DNA from 2 places in the Rhizobium sp. FG113 genome. Region 1 is predicted to be linked to the other one. Evidence: riboswitches for the same ligand, from Rfam matches in the RefSeq annotation. Region 1 holds a riboswitch; the other holds the start of a gene.
The links. Region 1 has a riboswitch for cobalamin ahead of nrdH (glutaredoxin-like protein NrdH). Riboswitches for the same ligand answer to the same signal wherever they lie in the genome.
Positions count from the first base shown of each region.

Region 2: linked by a shared signal. The riboswitch ahead of ACODTZ_RS01240 (ABC transporter substrate-binding protein) and the one ahead of nrdH (glutaredoxin-like protein NrdH) in region 1 are both predicted to bind cobalamin.

Region 1 covers NZ_JBMDKV010000001.1:1,314,352-1,321,620, reverse strand. Annotated here, with positions in the region: gene ACODTZ_RS05880 (LysR family transcriptional regulator) at 129-1,016, shown strand; gene aztD (zinc metallochaperone AztD) at 1,147-2,376, opposite strand; cobalamin riboswitch at 2,595-2,816, shown strand; gene nrdH (glutaredoxin-like protein NrdH) at 3,066-3,287, shown strand; gene nrdI (class Ib ribonucleoside-diphosphate reductase assembly flavoprotein NrdI) at 3,298-3,711, shown strand; gene nrdE (class 1b ribonucleoside-diphosphate reductase subunit alpha) at 3,681-5,849, shown strand; gene nrdF (class 1b ribonucleoside-diphosphate reductase subunit beta) at 5,865-6,854, shown strand; gene ACODTZ_RS05850 (AraC family transcriptional regulator) at 6,962-7,269, opposite strand, start outside.
Region 2 covers NZ_JBMDKV010000001.1:312,227-319,495, forward strand. Annotated here, with positions in the region: gene ACODTZ_RS01225 (aldo/keto reductase) at 1-960, shown strand, start outside; gene ACODTZ_RS01230 (ABC transporter substrate-binding protein) at 984-2,216, shown strand; gene ACODTZ_RS01235 (c-type cytochrome) at 2,369-2,755, shown strand; cobalamin riboswitch at 2,804-3,042, shown strand; gene ACODTZ_RS01240 (ABC transporter substrate-binding protein) at 3,288-4,319, shown strand; gene ACODTZ_RS01245 (FecCD family ABC transporter permease) at 4,361-5,356, shown strand; gene ACODTZ_RS01250 (ABC transporter ATP-binding protein) at 5,353-6,123, shown strand; gene ACODTZ_RS01255 (class I SAM-dependent methyltransferase) at 6,136-6,924, shown strand; gene ACODTZ_RS01260 (ethanolamine ammonia-lyase subunit EutB) at 7,162-7,269, shown strand, end outside.

The DNA.
Region 1 (7,269 bases):
TGCCGTCGTCTCTGCGTCATCGTCCTGCCCTGCCGCAACCTGATGGTAGTGCCGATGACAGAAACCTTCATGATACAAAGATCCGCCCAGCGCGACGTCGTTTCTTTCGATAACGCGCGGGCGTAATGATGTTGGATAGGCAGCATCTATCGATCCTGCGCGAGGTCGACCGACTGGGCAGCCTGACGGCTGCGGCGGAGCGGCTGAATCTCTCGCAATCGGCTCTCAGCCACACGATCCGCAAGCTCGAAGAACGCTATGGCGTTGCGATGTGGGCGAAGGACGGCCGCAACCTTCGTCTCACGGAGGCCGGCCGCTACATCGTGGGACTTGCGCAGCGAGTCCTGCCGCAGATCGAAAGGGCTGAGACTGTCCTGTCGGATTATCGCCATGGCCAGCGGGGCTCGCTCAGGATTGGCATGGAGTGTCATCCCTGCCACCAATGGCTCATGGGTGTCACGAAGCCCTATCTCATGGACTGGCCGGATGTGGACCTCGAACTGACGACATCATTCGCCTTCGGCGGCGTCGCGGCGCTCACAGGATACGAAATCGATATCCTGATCACGCCGGATCCGATCGAGACGCCGGGCATCCACTATCTGCCGGTGTTCGATTACGAGTTGGTGCTCGCCGTGCCGGTCGATCATCCGCTGGCGCTGAAACGACATGCCGAGCCTGCCGACCTTCTGGATGAGACGCTGTTCACCTACCCGGTGCCGCCGGAGCGGCTGGATGTGTTCACGCATTTTCTGGTGCCCGCAAACTGCCGGCCGCGCCACCACCGCAATGTGGAGACGACGGAAATGATGCTTCAGCTCGTCGCGGCGGGCCGCGGAGTGAGCGCCATTCCGAACTGGCTTGTGCGGCGGGAAGCGGCAGAGCTCGGTGTCCGGCCCGTCAGCATCGGGCAAAGGCGAATCCGGAAAAGCATTCATCTCGGTCTAAGAGAAGGCGACGACGCGCTCGATTTCATATCGGGGTTTCTCGCGACGTCGCGCCGGATATCGGCCTGACGTGGCGATATCTTCGATCCGCCTCGACGGCCCACCGCTCTTGCGCGCTGTAACATCACGGGGCCTGTGGGCGCGCAACGTTCGAACTCTTAAGGGGAGCGCCAGCGTGGGCAGGCGCTCCCCTCTGTGGCTAGTGTACTGCACCCGATCCGCCGACCGCGACAATTGCGAAGGGCTGTCCTTCGACGGCGATCGTCCTGTCTTCCTTGAATGTCTCAGCGTCGACCATGCGAACCAGGCTATGGCGCGGATCGGTTACGGCGATGTGGTCGCCGGCAACGGCGAGGCGCGGCCGTGGGTCGCGCCAATGGCCATCCTTGCTATAGGGCTCGGTGACCGATACCGACGTCTTGATGCTGCCATCCACGACGTCCAGCAGATGAAGCTTGCCATCTTCCGTCAGGACATAGGGATTGTGGTGCCTTGCGTGGTCGAGCGCGAAATCGATGCGGCGCAGAGGCAGGTCGATGAGGCGATAGGGCTTTTTGTCGTCGGGATCGATCAGCACCACCTTGTCTTCCCCGTAGTTTCCGAGAAAGAACTGCATGGAGGTTCCGCCAAGAAGCGTCGAGACCTTGCCCTTGGGCATTCCATCGCCATAGCTCAGCATTTCGATCTTCGGCCCATCGATGCCACCAGGCCGTACGACAAGGACACCTTCCTCGCAACCGAAGGCGACAAGACGCGCGGAGGTCGCTTCGCCGTGGAGGCCCGTGCATTTTGCTACATCGCCCACCTGTTTTCCGTCTCTGTCGAGCACGCGAAGACCAAGGCGCGGCGGCAATTCCCTCTCCTTGGCCGGTGCCTCCATGTTTGGCACGGAGACAAGAAGATAATTGCCCATCGGAACGGCAACGCCGTGGTGGGCGGCTGTGGCGTCGTATGGTTTGGGATCTGCCTTGCCTTCCTGCAGCGCGCTTTCCTTTAGAAGGTCGAAGCTGTTTTCACGATCGAAAAATACGGCAAGGTCGTCTCCATGCGCGACCACGTGGCCCGGCTTATGGCCTTTAATCATCGGTGCCAGCAGTTTCGGATCCTTGATCTCGATGTCGCGATGTTCGCCATGGTCGGACAGGGCAATCCCCGTGTCGATCGCGTGGACGACATTCTGGTCGCCCTGGATCGCGAACACGGTGCGGCCGGTATCGCTGAGCGACAGCGCCGCATAACCCTCCAATTCGAAACGACCGATTTGCTTGTCGCTACCAAGATCGATAGCGCGAACGATCGGCTGCGTATGGTCTGCAACGAAGAGGCGCCAGGTCTCGCGGCTTTCCTCCTCGGCGCGCAGCGTCAGGGGCGTAACGGTGCCGGCGATGATCGTTGTGGCGAGGAGTAAAGGAACCTTGGATCGGAACATGGATGTCTCCCAATTTTGAAACTGTCGTCTTTGAGATCTGGCTTCGAGACCGCCAAAGTAAGCCGTCGTGCACGAGCGAGATCCGATGATCTGTAATGTTATACAGTTACGATATAAACTGTGAATTAGTTCTGTGGTCAAGATGGCCTGCGGAAAAATTCCCAGAAGGAAGATGAGGATAAACGATCGCACCCGTTGACGAGATTTTAGCCTCGTATACTATATCTAGTGTTCGAGGTTCTTCCGATTCGCGTCGGAAGCTAAGACGGGAATACGGTGCGTGAGGCCCATGACGGGCTGAGTAATGCCGGAGCTGCCCCCGCAACTGTAAGCGGCGAGCATTCGATCGATACGTCCACTGATGTCTTCAGGGCATTGGGAAGGCAGATCGGATGTGACGACCCGCAAGCCAGGAGACCTGCCTTGCAACGAGAACGTCCACGGGCGGGGTGTCCGGAAGGTCGCGATTGCGTGCGGGATGTTGCCGTGCGTACCGCTTCCCCTGACCGCCGCATGAGCCACTTCGGGGTGAAGTCCTATGATCTTGAGTTTCGAATTCCGTCCGCGCGAGTGACGGGCGCCTGAGCGTCCGGCGACTGCAAGCGGCTGCCTTCATCATCCATCATTTTTGCCCGGACATCGGCGGATGTCCGATCGCTATCGCACGCCTATCCGACACGAGGATTACCATGACCATTACCGTCTACAGCAAGCCCGCCTGCGTCCAATGCACTGCGACCACCCGCGCGCTCGATCGCCAGGGGATCAACTATGACGTGATCGACGTCTCGACCGACATGGCGGCCTACGAACTCGTGCAGGGGCTCGGCTATCGCCAGGTTCCTGTCGTCGTTGCCGGCGATCTGCACTGGGCGGGCTTCCGTCCGGACATGATCAGCGCGCTGGCCTGAGGATCGGCCGATGGGTGAGCTCGTCTATTTCTCCAGCAGATCCGAGAACACCCATCGCTTTGTCGGAAAACTCGGGCTGCCGGCCTCGCGCATTCCCGTCAGTGCGGAGCTCATGCTGACCGCGCAACGTCCCTTTGTGCTTGTTGTCCCGACTTATTGCGGCGACGGAGGCAAGGGCGCCGTGCCCAAACAGGTCATCCGCTTCCTCAACGATGCGGACAACCGTTCGAACCTCCGGGGCGTGATCGCCGCGGGCAACAGCAACTTCGGCGAGACCTTCGGGCTTGCCGGCGACATCATCTCCAGGAAATGCCAGGTGCCTTACCTCTACAGGTTCGAGCTTCTCGGCACCGATGAGGATGTCGCCAATGTCACACACGGATTGGAACGATTTTGGACACGGCAGTTCTCGAACGCCCCTTGAAGGCGACAGACAGTAAGATAGCCGACGCAACGCTCGACTATCACGCGCTGAACGCGATGCTGAACCTCTATGACGAGGACGGCAGGATTCAGCTCGACAAGGATCGGCAGGCGGCGAAGCAGTATTTCCTGCAGCATGTGAACCAGAACACGGTGTTCTTCCACAATCTCAGGGAGAAGCTCGATTATCTCGTGACGGAGGGCTACTACGAGCAGGAGGTGCTGGACCAGTATTCGTTCAATTTCGTCCGCGACCTGTTTGACCACGCCTACGATAAGAAGTTCCGCTTCCCGACCTTCCTCGGCGCCTTCAAATATTACACCAGCTATACGCTGAAGACCTTCGACGGAAAGCGCTACCTCGAGCGCTATGAAGACCGCATCTGCATGGTGGCGTTGGCGCTGGCGCGCGGCAATGAGGGGCTCGCCCGCGACATGGTCGACGAGATCATTTCCGGCCGTTTCCAGCCGGCGACGCCGACCTTCCTCAATGCGGGCAAGAAGCAGCGCGGCGAACTCGTCTCGTGCTTCCTGCTCAGGATCGAGGACAACATGGAGAGCATCGCGCGCGGCATCAATTCGGCGCTGCAGCTCTCCAAGCGCGGCGGCGGGGTCGCTCTTTCGCTGACGAACCTGCGCGAGGCCGGCGCGCCGATCAAGCAGATCGAAAACCAGTCGTCGGGCGTGATCCCGGTCATGAAGCTGCTGGAGGACAGTTTCTCCTACGCCAACCAGCTTGGCGCGCGTCAAGGAGCGGGAGCAGTCTATCTGAACGCCCATCACCCCGACATCATGCGCTTCCTCGATACCAAGCGCGAGAACGCCGACGAGAAGATCCGCATCAAGACGCTGTCGCTCGGCGTCGTTGTCCCCGATATCACCTTCGAACTCGCCAAGAACAACGAGGACATGTACCTGTTCTCGCCCTACGACGTCGAACGCGTCTATGGCGTCGCCTTCAGCGAGATCTCGGTTACCGAGAAATACCGCGAGATGGTGGCCGACTCCAGGATCAAGAAGAAGAAGGTCAAGGCGCGCGACTTTTTCCAGGTGATCGCCGAGATCCAGTTCGAGAGCGGCTATCCCTACATCATGTTCGAAGACACGGTGAACAAGGCGAACCCGATCGCTGGGCGCATCACCATGAGCAATCTTTGCTCGGAGATCCTGCAGGTCAGCGATGCCAGCACCTATGCGGATGATCTTTCATACGACCACCTCGGCAAGGATATCTCCTGCAATCTCGGCTCGCTGAACATCGCCGCGACCATGGATTCTGCGGATTTCGGAAAGACGATCGAGACCTCGATCAGGGCGCTGACCGCCGTCTCCGATATGAGCAATATCACCTCGGTTCCATCGGTCGCCAAGGGCAATGCAGACAGCCACGCCATCGGTCTCGGCCAGATGAACCTGCACGGCTATCTCGCCCGCGAACGCATCTATTACGGCTCCGACGAAGGCGTCGATTTCACCAACATTTACTTCTACACGGTGACCTATCACGCCATCCGCGCGTCGAACCGGCTGGCAGTCGAGCGCGGCCAGAGCTTCAAGGGCTTCGAGAACTCGAAATACGCATCGGGCGACTATTTTGACAAATACACTGAAAGCGAGTGGGCGCCGGCGACGGCGCGCGTGGCCGAACTGTTCGAGACGGCAGGCATCCATATCCCGACGCAGGACGACTGGTTGGAGTTGAAGAAGGCGGTCATGGAAGGTGGGCTTTATAACCAGAACCTGCAGGCCGTGCCGCCGACGGGCTCGATCTCCTACATCAACCACTCCACCTCGTCGATCCACCCGATCGTCTCCAAGATCGAGATCCGCAAGGAAGGCAAGATCGGCCGCGCCTATTATCCGGCTGCCTTCATGACCAACGACAATCTCGACTATTATCAGGATGCCTACGAGATCGGGCCGGAGAAGATCATCGACACCTATGCGGCGGCCACCCAGCATGTCGACCAGGGCCTGTCGCTGACGCTGTTCTTCCGCGACACCGCGACGACGCGCGATATCAACAAGGCGCAGATCTATGCGTGGAAGAAGGGCATCAAGACCATCTACTACATCCGCCTTCGCCAGATGGCGCTGACCGGCACGGAAGTGCAGGGCTGCGTTTCCTGCGCCCTTTGACCTCAGGTGACCAAGATGAACATTCAAGTGAAGACCAAGAACTCGAAGGTCGCCGCGGCCGTGCGCGCCATCAACTGGAACCGCATCGAGGACGACAAGGATCTCGAGGTCTGGAACCGCCTTACCGGCAATTTCTGGCTACCGGAGAAAGTGCCGCTGTCGAACGACATCCCATCCTGGGCGACGCTGAAGCCGGAGGAGCAGCAACTGACCATCCGCGTCTTCACCGGATTGACGCTGCTCGATACGATCCAGAACGGCGTTGGCTCGGTGAAACTCATGGCCGACGCAGTGACCCCGCATGAGGAGGCGGTGCTTTCCAACATCTCCTTCATGGAGGCGGTGCACGCGCGCTCCTATTCGTCGATCTTCTCGACGCTGTGCTCGACACCTGACGTCGACGATGCCTATCGCTGGTCGGAGGAGAACGAGTTCCTGCAGCGGAAGTCGGCGCTGATCATGGAACAGTACGCTTCCGATGATCCGCTGAAGAAAAAGGTCGCGTCGGTCTTCCTCGAGAGCTTCCTGTTCTACTCCGGCTTTTATCTCCCGATGTACTGGTCGAGCCGCGCCAAGCTCACCAACACCGCCGACATGATCCGCCTCATCATCCGCGACGAAGCCGTGCATGGCTACTATATCGGCTACAAGTTCCAGCGGGCAGTCGAGCGTTTGCCGGAAGCCCGCCGCCAGGAAATCAAGGACTTCGCCTTCGATCTGCTGCTCGAGCTCTACGACAACGAGGCGAAATACACCGAGGCGCTCTATGACGGCGTTGGCCTCACCGAGGACGTCAAGAAGTTCCTGCACTACAATGCCAACAAGGCGCTGATGAACCTCGGCTACGAGGCACTGTTTCCGGCGGAAGCGTGCAAGGTAAATCCAGCGATCCTATCGGCGCTATCGCCCAATGCCGACGAGAACCATGACTTCTTCTCCGGGTCGGGTTCGTCCTATGTCATCGGCAAGGCCGTCGCTACTGAGGACGAAGACTGGGACTTCTGAGGTGGCGCACTAGCCGCTTTGGCAAAGAGTGACCACCAGCTTGCGCTGGTGGTCTGCACCCGGCCCGAAGCGGCCGTTGGATGAATGCATCCCGGCCAAGGCGCCCGTCACACAACCTCGCCGCGAAGACGCACGAGATCCTTCGAGGGCGGTAGCCCGAACTGCCTGGCGTATTCCCGGCTGAACTGGTTCGGGCTTTCATAACCAACGCCGAAGGCGACCGACGTTGCCGTTCCTTCTCCAGCCATCAAAAGCCTGCGCGCATGCAGCAGCCGGACCTGCTTTTGATATTGGATCGGGCTGAGCGCCGTGATTGCCTTGAAGTGTCGATGGAACGCCGAGACGCTGAGAGCTGCCATCTCCGCGAGAGCCTCGACCCTGAGCGGCTTGGCGAAGTTTTCCCGGATCCATTGGA
Region 2 (7,269 bases), 1.0 Mb from region 1:
GACAGCGCCATCGAGGACATGATCGCATTCGCCGATGCCGGGATCACCACCTTCGACTGCGCCGACATCTATACCGGTGTCGAAGAGCTGATCGGCCGTTTCCGCGTCGCCTACAAGAACCTGCGTGGCGCCGAGGCGCTGTCGCGCATCCGCGTCCACACCAAGTTCGTGCCCGATCTCACGGTCCTGCCAAACATCAGCAAGGCTTATGTCGAAGGCGTCATCGATACCTCGCGTAAGCGCCTAAACCTCGATTGCCTCGATCTCGTGCAGTTCCACTGGTGGGCCTATGATATCGAGGGCTGGCTGGAGACGGCGGGCTGGCTGAAGGAGCTGCATGAGGCCGGCAAGATCAGCAAGATCAGCGGCACCAACTTCGATACCGATCATATCGAGGCGATCATCGGCTCGGGCGTGCCCTTCACCTCGCTGCAGCTGCAATATTCGCTGCTCGACCGGCGCCCGGAAAAGCGCATGGTGGCGCTTGCTCAGGAGAAGAACTTCGCGCTGTTCTGCTACGGCACCGTGGCCGGCGGCTTCCTTGGTGATCGCTGGCTCGGCCAAAAGGAGCCGGAGCATCCGCTCGAAAACCGCTCTCTGACGAAGTATAAGCTGATCATCGACGACTTCGGCGGCTGGGATCTGTTCCAGGCGCTGCTGTCGACGCTGCGCGGGATCGCCGACCGGCACGACACCGATATCGCCACCATCGCAAGCGCCGCCATGCTGACCAAGCCAGGCGTCGCGGCCGTCATCGTCGGCGCCCGCAACAGGGAGCATCTGAAGTCCAATCTCGCCATCGCCGATATCGCGCTCAGCGAAACGGATAGAGCCGAGGTCGATGCGATCCTTGCGCAATCAAAGCCGCTCGACGGCGACGTCTATACGCTGGAGCGGGACAGGGAAGGCCGCCACGGCAGCATCATGAAGTACAATCTCAACAAAGGGGAACAAAAATGAGAACGACATTCCTGCTTTCCGCCATGGTTGCTGCCCTTGCGGCGTCCACGGCGCCGACATTCGCGGCCGATTGCGACATCACCGTCGGCCTCGTCATGGAACTCACCGGCCCGGCCGGTGAATATGGCCAGGCGGGCGCGAAGTCCGTCGAGATGGCTTTCCGGGATATCAACGACGCCGGTGGCGTCAATGGTTGCAAGATCGTTGCCGACACGCGCGACAGCCAGAGCCAGGGCAACGTCGCCGTCGATCAGGCGACCCAGCTCGTCAACATCAAGAAGGTGCCCGTCATCATCGGCGGCATCATCTCGTCCGTCTCGATCCCGATCCTGACATCGGTGACGGCGCCGGCCGGCGTCGTGCAGGTCTCGCCCGCATCCTCTTCGCCCACACTGACCGAGCTTGGCCGCAGCGGCAAGACCAACGGCGTCTTCTTCCGGACCATCACCTCGGATGCGCTGCAAGGCACGGCGGCCGCGAAATTCGCGATGGATCAGGGCCTGAAGAAGATCGCGATCATCAACGTCAACAACGACTTCGGCGTGAACATGGTCAAGGAGTTCGCGACCGCCTATCAGAAGCTCGGCGGCACGATCACCTCGACGACGCCCTATAACGAGAAGCAGTCGAGCTACGCGTCCGAAGCCAGCGCCGCCATGGCTGGCGATCCCGATGCGCTCTATCTCGTCAGCACCCCCGTCGATGGTGCCACCATCGCCCGCGCCTGGGTCTCCGGTGGTGGCAAGCAGACGTTCCTGTTGAACGACGGCATGAACTCCAAGGACTTCATCGAGAGCGTCGGCGCGCAGTATCTGGAGAACGCCTACGGCACCTCCTCGGGCACCAGCCCGACGGCGTCCACCGAATATTTCAACGGCAATTACGAGGCCTTCTCCGGCGGCATCTCGCCTTCGGCCCCGGCCGCCGACCGCTCTTATGACGCCGGTGCAATCGTGGCGCTGGCGATCGCCAAGGCCGGCAAGGCCGATGCGGCAGCCATCAAGGCAGCCATGCCTGAGGTCGTTGCCGAGGGTGGCACGCCTATTCATGCTGGCAAGGAAGAGTTCGCCAAGGCGTTGCAGCTCATCAAGGATGGCAAGCCGGTGAAGTATGAGGGTGTCATCGGTCCTGTCAGCTTCGACACGTATGGCGACATCACCGGTCCCTTCCGCCTGTGGAAGATCAGCAATGGCGAGGTGACGACGGTCGGCGAATTGAGCGCCGAAGAGGTCACCAAGATCAAGACCGCGCAGTAAGAAGCCAAGCGACATGGGAGCTGTGCTCCCATGTCGCACCAGTCTGGTCTGGGCGCATATGTGCTTTGTTGGGTAAGCAATGTTGTTCGCGGATCGCGCCGTGTAAAAACGGTACGATGTATCTGGCAAACAACAGCCAAGGCCATCGACACATGAAAAAGCGCTCAGTCCTTCCGTCGATCTGTTCGATCGCCAGCCTGCTCGTCATGACATCCGCGGCATCCGCGGAGGACCTCGAGCACGGGCGGCGGGTGTTCAGACTGTGCGTTTCCTGTCACACGGTCGATTCCGATCGCAACGGCTTCGGCCCGCATCTGAAGGGTGTCGTCGGTCGTCCGGCCGGAAGCTTGCCTGATTACAGATATTCAGACGCGATGAAGGCGGCGGGCGCCGGTGGGCTTGTCTGGGATGAGGCGGCGCTGTCGGAATTTCTATCCAGCCCCAAGAAGAAAGTGCCGGGAACGAAGATGAGCTTCGGCGGCCTCTGGACGACGTCGGAGATCACCGACTTGATCGCCTATCTCCGAGCCAATCCCTAGGCGCGCCAAATGTCGGTTCGTCACGGCTTGACGTCTTGGCGCCGGATCGCCTAAGTCAGCCTCGATGGTTCCCGAAGGGATGACTTCCGACGGGATTAATAGGGAACACGGTGCGGATGACCCGAATGGGGCCAAGACCGTGGCTGCCCCCGCAACTGTAAGCGGATTGCCTGATGTCCTTGTGGTGTTCGTCTCGAACGCCATGCCACTGCGAAGCTTTTCGTGGGAAGGCAGATGTCAGGTGCATATTCGCAAGCCAGGAGACCTGCCGTCAAAACAGTGTCCACCATCCCGGACGGGGTTGTCCGGAGAGGAGCATCATATGATGGTTTTTGACGTCAACCGCTGGCGCGGTCCCGCTTTATTCCCCTCCGCAAATCTCATGTCCGTGATCCCGCGCTAGCGTTCGCCGCCGCATGATGTCAGGCGAGCGCTTTGCTGTTTCGTCCTGCATCATCCGCAGCGGTCCCCGCTTCGAGTTTCACAGCCACGGCCAGTCGGCTGCGGGCTTCAGCCATACATGAGGACCAATATGAACCGCATCATCCTGCGAACCGCGCTGCTTTCGATCGCGACGGCTTGCGTTTTCACCACCTTTCTCCCCGCCGCCCATGCAGCGGCAACGACCTACCCGCTGACGATCACCAATTGCGGTCAGCAAGTGACATTCGATAGCGCGCCGAAGAAGACGGTGTCGATCGGCCAGGGCATGACCGAAATTCTCTACTCGCTCGGCCTTGCCGACAAGATAGTGCGGACGGCGGTCTGGGTCGGGCCGGTGCTGCCCACCTATGCCGATGTCAACCAGAAGATTAAGCGGCTCGCCGACAATGATCCGAGTTTCGAATCCGTCGTCGGCCAGGAGCCGGACTTGGTTGCGGCCGAGTTCGAATGGCATGTCGGCACGCAAGGGTCGGTCGGCAAGCGCGAGCAGTTCGCCGGTCTCGGCATCAAGACCTATGTCTCGCCGGCCGATTGCGTCGCGAAGGTCAACACGGATGGCGGCGACGGTGTGCGCAGCGAGCTCTTCACCATGGAGCTGATCTATCAGGAGATCGCCGAGTTGGCGGAGATCTACGACATCCAGGATCGCGGCGCGGCCCTGATCGCGGACTTGAAGAAGCGTGAAGCGGATGCCGTGGCATCGCTTGGCGGGTCGGCGAAGGATCTGCCCGTTGCCTTCTGGTTTTCCAGCAAGGAAGTGCAGGGCGATGCCTTTATCGCCGGCAAGAACAGCGCTCCGGCCTATATTCTGAAGACGCTCGGCGCCCGCAACGTCGTCAGCACCGAGGAAGAGTGGCCGCTGGTCGGCTGGGAAACCATCGCGCAGGCCAATCCCGCCGTCATCGTCATCGCCACCATGGACCGCCGCCGCTATGCCGCGGACGATCCGAAGGTGAAGATCGATTTCCTTGAAAAGGACCCGGTCACCAGCCAGCTCGATGCCGTCAAGAACAGGCATTTCGTCGAGATGGATGCGCAGTCGATGAACCCGACGATCCGCACCATCGACGGCCTGGAACGCCTCGCCGCCGGCATCAAGTCCTTCGGTCTTTCCAAGTGAGGCACGCGTCGATAGCCCACCGTGGATGGAGAGCGCTGCTCGTGCTCTTCGTCCTTGCCATCGTGGCATTGGGCTTTGTCATCAGTCTCGCCGTGTCCATCGGCGAGATCTCCATTCCTGTCGACACGACAGCGAAGGCCGTGGCGAACCGTGTGTTCGGCACCGGCTTTGAACTCAGCCGCATCCATGAAGGCATCATCTGGGATTACCGCCTGAGCCGCGCCCTCGTCGCCGCCAGCGCCGGAGCGGCTTTGGCCCTATGCGGCGCGGTGCTGCAGGCGTTGCTGCGCAATCCGCTGGCCGAGCCTTATGTGCTCGGCATCTCGGCCGGCGCCTCCACCGGGGCTGTCGCGGTCATGATCCTCGGCTTCGGCTATGGCGTCCTGACGCTTTCGGCCGGCGCCTTCGTCGGCGCAGTCGCGGCGTTCCTGCTGGTGTCGTTGCTCGCGGCGGGCTCGGGTGGCGGCACGGACCGTATCATTCTCGCGGGTGTCGCCGGTTCGCAGCTCTTCAACGCGCTGACATCCTATATTGTCACGACATCGGCCAATGCCGAGCAGGCGCGCGGCGTCATGTTCTGGCTTCTCGGCAGCCTGTCCGGTGTGCGCTGGCCGGATGTCTATCTTGCCGCTCCCGTGGCCATCGCCGGCTTTCTCGTCTGCATGCTCTATGCCCGTGCGCTCGACGCCTTCACCTTCGGCACCGATGCGGCCGCAGCGCTTGGCATTCCCGTTGCCGGTATCAGGATCGTGCTGCTCGCGCTCACGGCCCTTCTTACAGCGACGATGGTCAGCATCGTCGGCTCGATCGGCTTTGTCGGTCTGGTCATTCCGCATGCGGCGCGTTTCGTGGTCGGGCCGGGGCATGGGCGCCTGTTGCCGGCAACGGCGATATCCGGCGCCATCTTCATGGTGGTCGCCGATATCGTCTCGCGCGTCATCATCCCGCAGCAGGTGTTGCCGATCGGCGTCGTCACCGCGCTCTTCGGTGCGCCGGCATTCGCGCTCATTCTCTACAAGGCGAGGCGGCCCGCATGAGCATTTCCATCAGCGATGTGCATTGGGCAACGTCAGGCGTGCTTGTCGTCAAGGGTGTCAGCCTTGAGGTTCCCACCGGCCAGACGCTCGGCCTGATCGGGCCGAACGGTTCGGGAAAGTCCAGCCTGCTGCGGTTGATCGGCGGGCTGCGAAAGGTGAAGAGCGGCGTCATCGCGCTCGGCGATACCGGCATCGATACGCTGGCGCGCCGCGATATCGCCCGGCGCGTCGCCTTTGTCGAACAGCAGGCCACGACCGAGACGCAGGTGACGGTCACCGAGGTCGTCCGTCTCGGGCGCACGCCGCATCGCGGTCCGCTGGCGCCGTGGAGCGCCAATGATGAAGAGGCGGTCGAGAACGCGTTGCGGCAGGTGGGCATGGTTGGGAAGGCGCGGCAGCTCTGGCATACGCTGTCGGGCGGCGAGCGGCAGCGGGTGCATATCGCCCGCGCGCTGGCGCAGACGCCGACCGAGCTTCTTCTCGACGAGCCGACCAACCATCTCGACATTCAGCATCAGCTCGAAATCCTGTCGCTGGTTGCCAAGCTGCCGATCACCAGCATCGTCGCGCTGCATGATCTGAACCTCGCCGCCATGTTTTGCGACAGGATTGCTGTGCTTAGCCAGGGTCGGCTTGTTGCGGTCGGACCGGCGGACGAGGTATTGACCGAAGGCCTGATCGCCGATGTGTTCGGGGTGCGCGCCCATATCGAGCGCTCGCCGCATCATGGTCGGCAGCATATCCATTTCCTTGGCTGTATTTCTTGAGGTCCGATGTCCATCAGACAAACCAATTTCGATTTGAAGGAAGAGATCCGGGACTATTGGTCCAAGCGCTCGCAGACATTCGATCTTGCCTTCGGCCACAGAATACCGCGCGGTCCGGAATTTGACGCCTGGCAGCAGCCGATGCGCGACCATCTGCGGCCGACGCCTTTGCGCGTTCTGGAACTTGCCTGCGGCACTGGTGAGGTCACGGCGGTGATCCACGATCTCGGCCACGATGTGACCGCGCTGGATTTCTCCGAGGCCATGCTGTCGATCGCCAAGGCGAAGCATGCAGGCAAGGAACGGTTGCGCTTCGTGCTGGCGGACGCGGAAAACTCGATGGAGCCGGATGGCTGCTACGACGCCATCATCTGCCGCCATCTGGTCTGGACGCTGACCGATCCCGCAAAGGCATTCGGCGAGTGGCATCGGGTCTTGAAGCCGGGTGGCACGCTTCTGGTATTCGACGGCGATTGGGCAAAGCCAACGCGCCTTGGAAGCGCCGCTGCATGGCTCATCCGCCGGATCGATCGTTTCTGCGGCGCGGACCGGCACTATGATGGCGCGATGAGCGAGCGCCATTCGGCGATCATGTCGGCGCTCCCCTTCGGCGCCGGGCTGCGGCCGGATGATCTCATCCCACAACTGAAGCAAGCCGGCTTCGTGAGCTTCGAAATCACGTCCCACAGTCCGATCGCCAGAGCGCAGCGGCGTGGCGCCAATCTGCGCAACAAGCTCAGGACACTGGTCTATCGGCGCTTCATTCTCGTCGCCAAATCCGGTGGCGTTTCGCAAGACTAGGAATAGCTGAATTGCGAATTTTGCAGCCTGTTGCCATCACAGCATGTTGACGTGATCGGCTAGACGAGGTCATCTGCGGATAACGGCATGGCGCTCATGCTTGCGGTGATCGGCACGGGAGGCCGGATCACCGTCTCGAAAGGCCGAGCGCCGGCAGTCTCAAGGGAGGAATACGCCTGTCAGTCAGCCCGATCGGATCGGGATGAGCTGACACCCTTGAACGCTAGGACTCCCGCAATGGCATACAGCACGACGATCGAACGAACGCGCTTCGGCTTTCGCGATCTCAAGGACCTCCTCGCAAAAGCGACGCCGGAACGCTCCGGCGATCAGCTCGCCGGCATC